Regions from separate parts of the Marinomonas pontica genome, predicted to be linked through region 4. Evidence: predicted binding sites of a transcription regulator. Region 4 holds the regulator's gene; each other region holds the start of a gene.
What was found. The regulator sigma-54, encoded in region 4, starts transcription at its own class of promoters, with help from an activator protein. The targets are predictions, from matches to a motif close to TGGCACNNNNNTTGCTNT.

Region 1 (2,208 bases), 720 kb from region 4:
GGTTGATACCTTCCAATGCGAATGGAAAACCACACTAGAAGACCAAGAAGCGTTGAAAACCTTTCGCCAATTTGTGAATTACGACGGTGAAGACAGCAACGTAGTGTTTGTGGAAGAGCGCAATCAAATGCGCCCTGCAACGGACCTAGAAAAACAGCAATTAATCGCAAAGGTGGGTTAATACGATGACGATGCCGTGGAAATTAGTGTGTAAGCAGAGTGATTTGGTTGTGGATGCCGGTGTTGCAGCCATGGTTAATGGCGAGCAGGTGGCGCTTTTTTATGTGCCAGAATCGGACAACAAGGTTTTTGCTCTTGGAAACTGGGACCCTGTTGGTAAAGCAAATGTTTTGTCGCGTGGTTTGATTGCACATCTTCAAGGAGAGTGGGTTGTAGCAAGTCCGCTTTATAAACAGCATTTCGTTTTGTCGACGGGGCAGTGTCTAGAAGAAGAGCTCAGTGTGCCTCATTGGCAGGCCAAGCTCGAAGGGGGCAGTGTGTATATTGCTTCACTTTAAAACAGTGCGTTTGGTGGTTTTTTTGCACTGTTTAAGTGCGTTATTGATTTTTGTGTGTGAATACGGCGAGCCGACTGTGGCATCGAATCTATAGTAAGAGCAGGCGTTAGCGGGAAATGCCTTTTTTCTAGAACTTGGCCTGCTTATTGCTTTGTATAGAGTACTGATGCACCGTAAACCGACGATGGCTTACACATAAAGCAGTCAGATATTACAAAAGGCAACGAGGCCCAATCACTTTTCTAAGAAAAGTGATTGGGCCTTTTTTTGTTTTCAACAAAGTGAGCAGCGTGAGGAAGACCCATGACGGCAACCAGCAAAAAAACAACTTGTCCATATTGTGGTGTTGGGTGTGGCGTTAATGTCACGATTCCACACTCAGTAGACGACATTGTTCCGCCTGTATCTGGAGATCTGGAGCACCCTGCTAATTTTGGTCGCTTATGCGTAAAAGGCAGCAGTCTTGCTCAAACCCTGCGTTCGGATGATCGCTTATTAACACCCATGGTGGCAGGGCAGGCTGTATCGTGGAATGAAGCAGTAGAGACGGTTGCGGATAAAATTGCTCAGGTTGTGAAAGATCATGGTCCTGATGCGTTTGCTTTTTATCTTTCAGGCCAAATTTTAACGGAAGATTATTATGTGGCGAACAAGCTCGCCAAAGGTTTTATTGGTACGGCGAACGTGGATACAAACTCACGTTTGTGTATGGCGTCCGCTGTCGTTGGTTACAAGCGGGCTTTTGGTTCGGACACTGTGCCTTGTAACTATGAAGATTTAGAGCGCTGTGATCTGTTGATTATGGTTGGTTCAAACGCGGCGTGGACACACCCGATTTTATATCAACGTATAGCGGCCGCGAAAAAACAGCGCCCTGAGATGAAAATCGTGGTGATTGACCCACGAGAAACGGCGACCTGCGATATTGCCGATATGCATTTGGCGATTAAGCCGGGCAGTGACGCCGCGGTGTTTTCTTACTTATTAAAGTGTTCTGCTCAAGCGGGTATTTTGGATGAGGGTTTTATCGCCAATCACACAAATGGATTTGACGAGGCATTCGCTCAAGCCAAATCTTCAACCCCCACGTTGTCCTCTGCGGCCGCCTTTTGTGGCGTCAGCGAACAGGATCTTAATCGTCTTGTAGGCTGGTGGAATGATACGCCGAAGACAGTGACGTTTTATTCTCAAGGAGTAAATCAATCCTCATCTGGCGTGGATAAATGCAACGCGATCATCAATTGTCATTTGGCGACAGGTCGAATTGGGGTGGAGGGCGCAGGGCCTTTTTCAATTACTGGACAACCCAATGCGATGGGTGGACGTGAAGTGGGCGGTTTGGCGAATCAATTGGCGGCGCACATGGATTTCGCGACACCGGGCGCACAAGAGTTGGTGCAGCGCTTTTGGCAAGCGCCCAATATGGCAACGGAAAATGGCTTAAAAGCCGTAGATTTATTCCAAGCGATGGAAGAGGGTAAAGTGAAAGTGGTGTGGATTATGTCCACCAACCCAATGGTGAGCTTACCAGATACGGCTCAAGTTCGACGCGCGCTGGAAAAGTGTGAACTGGTGATTGTCAGTGATTGCAAGGCGCACACTGATACCACTGCGATGGCTGATGTTTTGTTTCCTGCAACAGGTTGGAGTGAAAAAGACGGTACGGTGACCAATTCAGAGCGACGTATTT
Region 2 (2,208 bases), 730 kb from region 4:
GAATTAGCCGCTTGCGCATAGATGTCAGGACGGTAAACTTCTTTAGCGATATTCATGAACCATTCGTCAGACTTAGGTTCCGCAATCTGCCCCCAACGACGCATTTGCGTTAGGTACCAGATGGCATCGCTGTAATACGGGTAAGTCGCGTGGTGACGGAAGAAGACGTTGAAATCAGGAATCTCGCGCTTGTCACCTTTTTCGTATTCAAATGTCCCCGTCATACTGTTGGCGATAACATCGTAATCGGCACCAACGTATTGGCTGCGTGAAAGGATTTTCACAGCCTCTGGACGGTTAGCGTTATTGTTATCATCCAACCATTTCGCAGCACGGATCATCGCTTTCACCACACGAATATGTGTGTTTGGATACTGCTCCGCCCAATCACTGCTCACACCAAATACTTTTTCTGGGTTGTTCTTCCAGATTTCATAATCGGTAATCACTGGCACGCCAATACCTTTAAATACGGCTTGTTGGTTCCATGGTTCACCCACGCAGTAACCAGAAATAGTGCCGGCCTCCATGGTGGCTGGCATTTGTGGTGGCGGCGTTACAGACAACAGAGCATCTGCATTGATTTGGCCACTGGTATCGCCTCGTGCTGGCGCGTAGTAGCCAGGATTGATTCCACCTGCAGCAAGCCAATAACGTAATTCATAGTTGTGAGTGGAAACTGGGAAAACCATGCCCATTTGGAATGGCTTGCCCTGCGCTTTATAACCATCAATGACCGGCTTTAGAGCACTTGCACTAATAGGATGAACTGGCTTTCCATCGGGGCCATTTGGAATGTTTTTCTTCATTTCATCCCAAACATCGTTTGATACAGTTATGCCGTTCCCGTTCAAATCCATGCTAAACGCCGTCACAATGTGTGCTTTGGTACCGTAGCCGATGGTGGCGCCCAATGGCTGTCCCGCCAGCATGTGAGCACCGTCTAATTGCCCATCAATGACTCGATCCAACAGCACTTTCCAATTTGCTTGAGCTTCTAACGTGACGTACAAGCCTTCATCTTCGAAGTAGCCTTTTTCATAGGCCACCGCCAATGGCGCCATGTCTGTTAACTTTATAAAGCCAAATTTCAACTCTTCTTTTTCCGGATAACCAAGCTCTGCATGAGCAATGCCAGACAAAAGAACAGAGCCGACCAACACAGACGCACGGACTTTCTGTACTGCCATTGCAGTCACAGGCAGGGGAATTACGGCTTTCAAAAATCTAAGGTTCATCGTCATACTCCGCTTCTAAAGACAGGTTTAAAAAGTAGAAAAACAAAAAAGGCGCATGCAATCACAACAAAATGTGTTCACAGGCGCCTTTGCCATTCAAAGAAAATCCTACATTGGATATTCAGTAATGTGGGTGACAATTCAGCATCGTTGCTAATTTCACCAAAATTTTTTAGCTAACTCTTTTTCAATGTATTTAATAAAGCACGCAACGTGCCAACATAATTAACCATATGATTTATATAATATTTATATATTTAACACCGCCACGAATGACGTATGAGCCCGCTGGAAAACCTTTTTTCGCCCAATCATTACGCACAACGCACTAAAACATGACATGTTCAAATACCACTCACTCAAAACGATCAAACCCTTTTAATATGCCTTCTGGGTGCAAACGGATCTTTCCTGAAGCAACAGAGGAAAGCCAAGTGGACTCTTCTTTTGCAGATAATCGCCACTCTGATGCCTGATTCCTTTGCGCTAAGCCCAGCGCCTCATAAAACAAGTCCTTACGATAAACTTGCTCCGCCAAATCGTTCAGCGACGTGACATGATCCAGTTGATGCCAACGATGCATCTGCGCCATGATCCATAATGCATAACTTGGAAGCGGCTTATTAATATCACTGCCTGAAAATCGCTGATAGGCGTCCATTGGCCAATCGAACTGCCCCTTAGGCTTTACCGATCCGAAACCATAGACCAGCTGCTCAACCGTGCAATTTAAATAATCAGATTGGCTTAAAATATTAAGCAGCTCTGTCTGATTCGCCGGATTATCCACCCACTTACATGCCTGCTCTAGCGCTCGTATCACCGCAAGATACGACCCGCGATTTTGCTCAGCCCAAGTCGAGTTCACACCAAACACTTTCTCTGGTGTGCTTCCCCAAATTTCGAATCCCGTGACCAACATATGCCCAACACCTTGCTCCACAGCAAGACTGTTCCATGGTTCGCCAAC
Region 3 (2,208 bases), 1.6 Mb from region 4:
ATGATGTTAAATGGAAAACAGACATGTCAGGTTGTTCTGTAGAGATCAACTCTGAAGAAGCGGCTTGGTCTTCTAACAAGAAATTCGAAGGCGGCAACATGGGCCACCGTCCTTTCGTTAAAGGCGGTTACTTCCCAGTTCCACCAGTAGACTCTCATCACGACCTACGTGCTGCAATGTGTGGCGCGATGGAGACTATGGGTCTTGTGATCGAAGTTCATCACCACGAAGTAGCAACAGCGGGTCAGAACGAAATCGGCGTTAAATTTAACACTCTAGTTAAAAAAGCCGACGAAGTTCAAATCCTTAAGTACTGCGTACACAACGTAGCGCACGCTTACGGAAAAACAGCGACCTTCATGCCTAAACCAATCGTTGGTGACAACGGTTCTGGTATGCACGTTCACCAGTCTTTCTGGAAAAACGGCGAAAACCAATTCGCAGGTGACCAATATGCCGGTCTATCTGAAATGGCGCTTTACTACATCGGCGGTATCATCAAGCACGCTAAAGCATTGAACGCGTTCACTAACGCTTCAACTAACTCTTACAAGCGTCTTGTACCTCACTTCGAAGCACCTGTTATGCTTGCATATTCTGCACGTAACCGTTCTGCTTCTATCCGTATCCCATACGTTGCAAGCCCTAAAGGCAAGCGTATTGAAGCTCGTTTCCCTGATCCAACCGCTAACCCATACTTGGCATTCGCAGCTATGTTGATGGCAGGTATTGACGGTATCAAAAACAAGATTCACCCTGGCGATGCAGCGGATAAAGATCTATACGACCTACCAGCTGAAGAAGCGTTGGCCATTCCTCAGGTTGCTGGCAGCCTAGAAGAAGCGCTTAAGTGCCTAGATGAAGACCGCGCATTCTTAACTCAAGGTGGCGTTTTCTCTGACGACATGATCGATGCTTACATCGACCTTAAGACTGGTGAAGCTCGTCGCGTATCTATGACAACTCACCCACTTGAGTTCGAACTTTACTACAGCGTGTAATAGCAATATTCGCTAAGTAATTCACAAAAAGCCCCGACACAGATCGGGGCTTTTTTTTGCACTAAAAAAAACATCAACACCATAGCGCACAAAAACAGTGCATAATGTTTTCCTGACAAACGCAAAAACCTTAATAAACAAGCCATTCTAGGCTGCCCAATGTTGGTTCGCTTTTTGCAGTTGTTATAAAAGGAAACCATAAAAGCAGGAGTCAATAGAGAGGCACTGTCTGTGTATAGTTTATTAATCGACCATTTATCTACGGCTATTGTTCAACTGAATGACCAGCTTGAGATCGAATATCTGAATCCTGCAGCCGAAATGTTGCTGGCGGTCAGCCGCCGTCGAATTTATGGCAGTGACATTAACGCCGCCTTTCGTGAAGACGAAGACAGCATTCAAGCCTTGCATGCCGCTATCGAGTCTGGCCACCCTTTTACTAAGCGCGAAGCGGAAATAGAGTGCAGTAACAACAAAAAGCTCTTTTGCGACTACACGGTCACACCAGTCATGGGCACGTCCAATGATACGGAAAGCTTAATCATTGAGCTGTATCCACGCGATCGCATGAAGCGTATCTCACAAGAAGATGAAATCATCGCGAACCACGAAAGCAGCAAAGAACTGGTGCGCGGCTTGGCTCATGAAATCAAAAACCCACTTGGCGGTATTCGCGGCGCCGCGCAACTTATCAGCCGAGCGTTTACCGATGAAGCACTAAACGATTACACACAGGTGATCATTGAAGAGTCCGATCGGTTACGTGATCTTGTTGACCGTTTGTTAGGGCCGAGACAACTACCGAAGAACAAACCTCTCAACATACACAAGGTCATAGAACGCGTTAGACAACTGATCTCAGTTGAGACAGACAATCAAATCCAACTCATTCGAGATTATGACCCAAGTATTCCAGACCTCATTGGCGACGAGTCGCAATTGATCCAAGCGCTGTTGAATGTGACACGCAACGCCATGCAAGCACTCATGGAAGACACCGGCAATCACCACAAAACCATTCACATGGTGACGCGGGCTTTGCGTCAATTCACCATTGGCTCAAAACGCCATCGTTTAGTGTGCAAAATCAGCATTGTCGATAACGGCCCGGGCATTCCAGAAGCCATTCTAAAAACCCTCTTTTACCCAATGGTCAGCGGCAGAGCCGATGGCACAGGCTTAGGCTTATCCATCGCACAGTCTGTTA
Region 4 (2,208 bases):
TGCAGTTCGCAATTTGTCTAGCGCCTCTGAAGACTGTGCTAATTCGGCAATTTGCGCCAGAGTAGCAAGGTGTTGGTCGCATTCATGAGGAGGAACGATAAGCGCAAAGATCAGATCAACCGCTCTTTTGTCGATGGCATCGAAGTCGACTGGCGTTTGCAGTGACATCACGACGATGGCAGTGTGATTGGCTGACTCTAGTCGACAATGGGGAATCGCTATGCCATTGCCAATACCTGTGCTTCCGAGTTTTTCACGGCCAAGTAAGGCATCGTAGACAGCTTCGTTGTTGCAATGTAGACGATTTGAAGCGACTTCGGCAATGCTTTCTAAAACGCGTTTTTTACTAACGATATCTTGTTTAGCAAGAACTAGGTCTGCTTTTAATAATGATTTCAATGACATGATAAAATGGTTTCCGTTTAGATCAGTCGTTTTCGTTCATTGGAAGGAGGGATATTCATCGCCTCACGATATTTGGCTACCGTTCGTCTGGCAACCTGTATGCCTTGGTCTGCCAAAATGGCAGCGAGTTTATTGTCGCTTAATGGTTTTTTCGCCGGTTCGTCTGAAACAAGCTTTTTGATCATGGCGCGAATGGCGGTAGAGGAACACTCTCCACCTGATGCTGTGTTTACATGGCTTGAGAAAAAGTATTTTAGTTCAAAAATGCCTTTTGGGGTGTGCATGTATTTCTGAGTTGTCACCCTTGAAATGGTCGATTCATGCATTCCCACTTCTTCGGCCACATCGTGAAGTACCATGGGTTTCATGGCTTCTTCACCCAGTTCAAAGAAATCTATTTGTCTACTAACGATGCAGCTGGCCACTTTTAACAACGTTTCGTTTCGGCTTTGAAGGCTTTTCATGAACCACTTGGCTTCTTGAAGCGATGTTTTTATGTAAGTCGCATCTTCCGTTGTGGTGGCTGTACTCGCCATTGCAGAATACGTTTCGTTGATTTTTATGGGGGGGAGAGCGTCGTTGTTTAGCTCTACTTGCCAGACATCATTGCGTTTTTTGACGGACACATCAGGGATGACATAGTCTGTGTCATCAGCGTCAATAACTGAGCCAGGTCTGGGGTTTAGCTGTTGAATTAAATGAATAACTTCTTTTAACGCTTCGTCTTTTAGTTTTGTCTTTCGGCTCAGCTGAGCGAAATCACGATTGCCTAAAAGTGGTAGGTAATGATCGATTAAATTGTAAGTGCTTTTGAATAATGGATGGCTGTGAAAGGCTTCCAATTGAACAAGTAAGCAATCTCGTAAATCGATAGAGCAAACGCCAACAGGGTCGAAGCGCTGAAGTCGGTGCTGCACAGCAATAACTTCGTCAATTTCCAGCTCTTCTAGCTCTGTACTGAGTGATTCGCAAATGTCCTCGGGTGTAATGCTTAAATACCCATCAGGCTGCACACACTCAATAATCGCGTAAGCAATTTCAATGTCTCTGTCCGACATATGGGTCAGATTCAATTGCCAAATAAGGTGGTCTTGGATGCTTTCAGCGGGTGCGTTACGGCTTTCAAAATCGCTTTCACTTTCAAAGCTATTGCTGTCGCTAACGGCAGCAGAACTTTGGTAAGTGTCATCCCAGTTACTGTCTATTGATAACTCTTCTGGGATGCTTTCTGTCCACTCAGATTCTAAACGCGCTTCTTCGCTGTTTGTTTCTATTGGTGTTTCTGTTGCAATTTTGGATTCGATGCTTGCTTGAGTATCACTGTTCGTATGTTCTTCGTCATCGAGCTCAAGAAGTGGATTGGACTCTAAAAATTCATGGATTTCTTGCTTTAAATCCAACGTAGAAAGCTGCAGCAAGCGAATGGCTTGTTGCAGTTGAGGCGTCATGGTCAGCTGTTGACCGAGTTTTAATTGCAAAGACTGCTTCATAGAGCAACTCTTTTTGTTTGAATGAATTGGAACGAGTTGTGCATACTACTCCCTTTCTACAGCAATGATAAGGGGTTACAGGCGGAAGTCGTCGCCTAAATAGACCTTTTTTACCTGTTCATTGTTGATGACCGTACTCGCGTCACCAGAAGCAATGATGTAGCCATTGCCGACAATGTAGGCTTTATCGCAGATGTCGAGTGTTTCTCTGACGTTGTGATCTGTGATTAGAACGCCAATTCCACTCTCTTGTAGGTGTTTTATTATGAGCTTGATGTCGCCAACTGAAATAGGGTCTACACCAGCAAAAGGT

Region 1: AABA11_RS10200 (nitrate reductase) is a predicted target of sigma-54. The motif match lies at 654-671, and genes of this name have one in related genera.
Region 2: AABA11_RS10230 (CmpA/NrtA family ABC transporter substrate-binding protein) is a predicted target of sigma-54. The motif match lies at 1,440-1,457, and genes of this name have one in related genera.
Region 3: glnL (nitrogen regulation protein NR(II)) is a predicted target of sigma-54. The motif match lies at 1,165-1,182, and genes of this name have one in related genera.

The regions. Positions count from the first base shown of each region.
Region 1 covers NZ_AP027271.1:2,164,526-2,166,733, reverse strand. Annotated here, with positions in the region: gene nirB (nitrite reductase large subunit NirB) at 1-181, shown strand, start outside; gene nirD (nitrite reductase small subunit NirD) at 186-518, shown strand; gene AABA11_RS10200 (nitrate reductase) at 822-2,208, shown strand, end outside.
Region 2 covers NZ_AP027271.1:2,172,555-2,174,762, forward strand. Annotated here, with positions in the region: gene AABA11_RS10230 (CmpA/NrtA family ABC transporter substrate-binding protein) at 1-1,238, opposite strand, end outside; gene AABA11_RS10235 (CmpA/NrtA family ABC transporter substrate-binding protein) at 1,594-2,208, opposite strand, start outside.
Region 3 covers NZ_AP027271.1:3,036,244-3,038,451, forward strand. Annotated here, with positions in the region: gene glnA (glutamate--ammonia ligase) at 1-1,001, shown strand, start outside; gene glnL (nitrogen regulation protein NR(II)) at 1,233-2,208, shown strand, end outside.
Region 4 covers NZ_AP027271.1:1,447,025-1,449,232, forward strand. Annotated here, with positions in the region: gene ptsN (PTS IIA-like nitrogen regulatory protein PtsN) at 1-405, opposite strand, end outside; gene AABA11_RS06740 (RNA polymerase factor sigma-54) at 423-1,895, opposite strand; gene lptB (LPS export ABC transporter ATP-binding protein) at 1,971-2,208, opposite strand, start outside.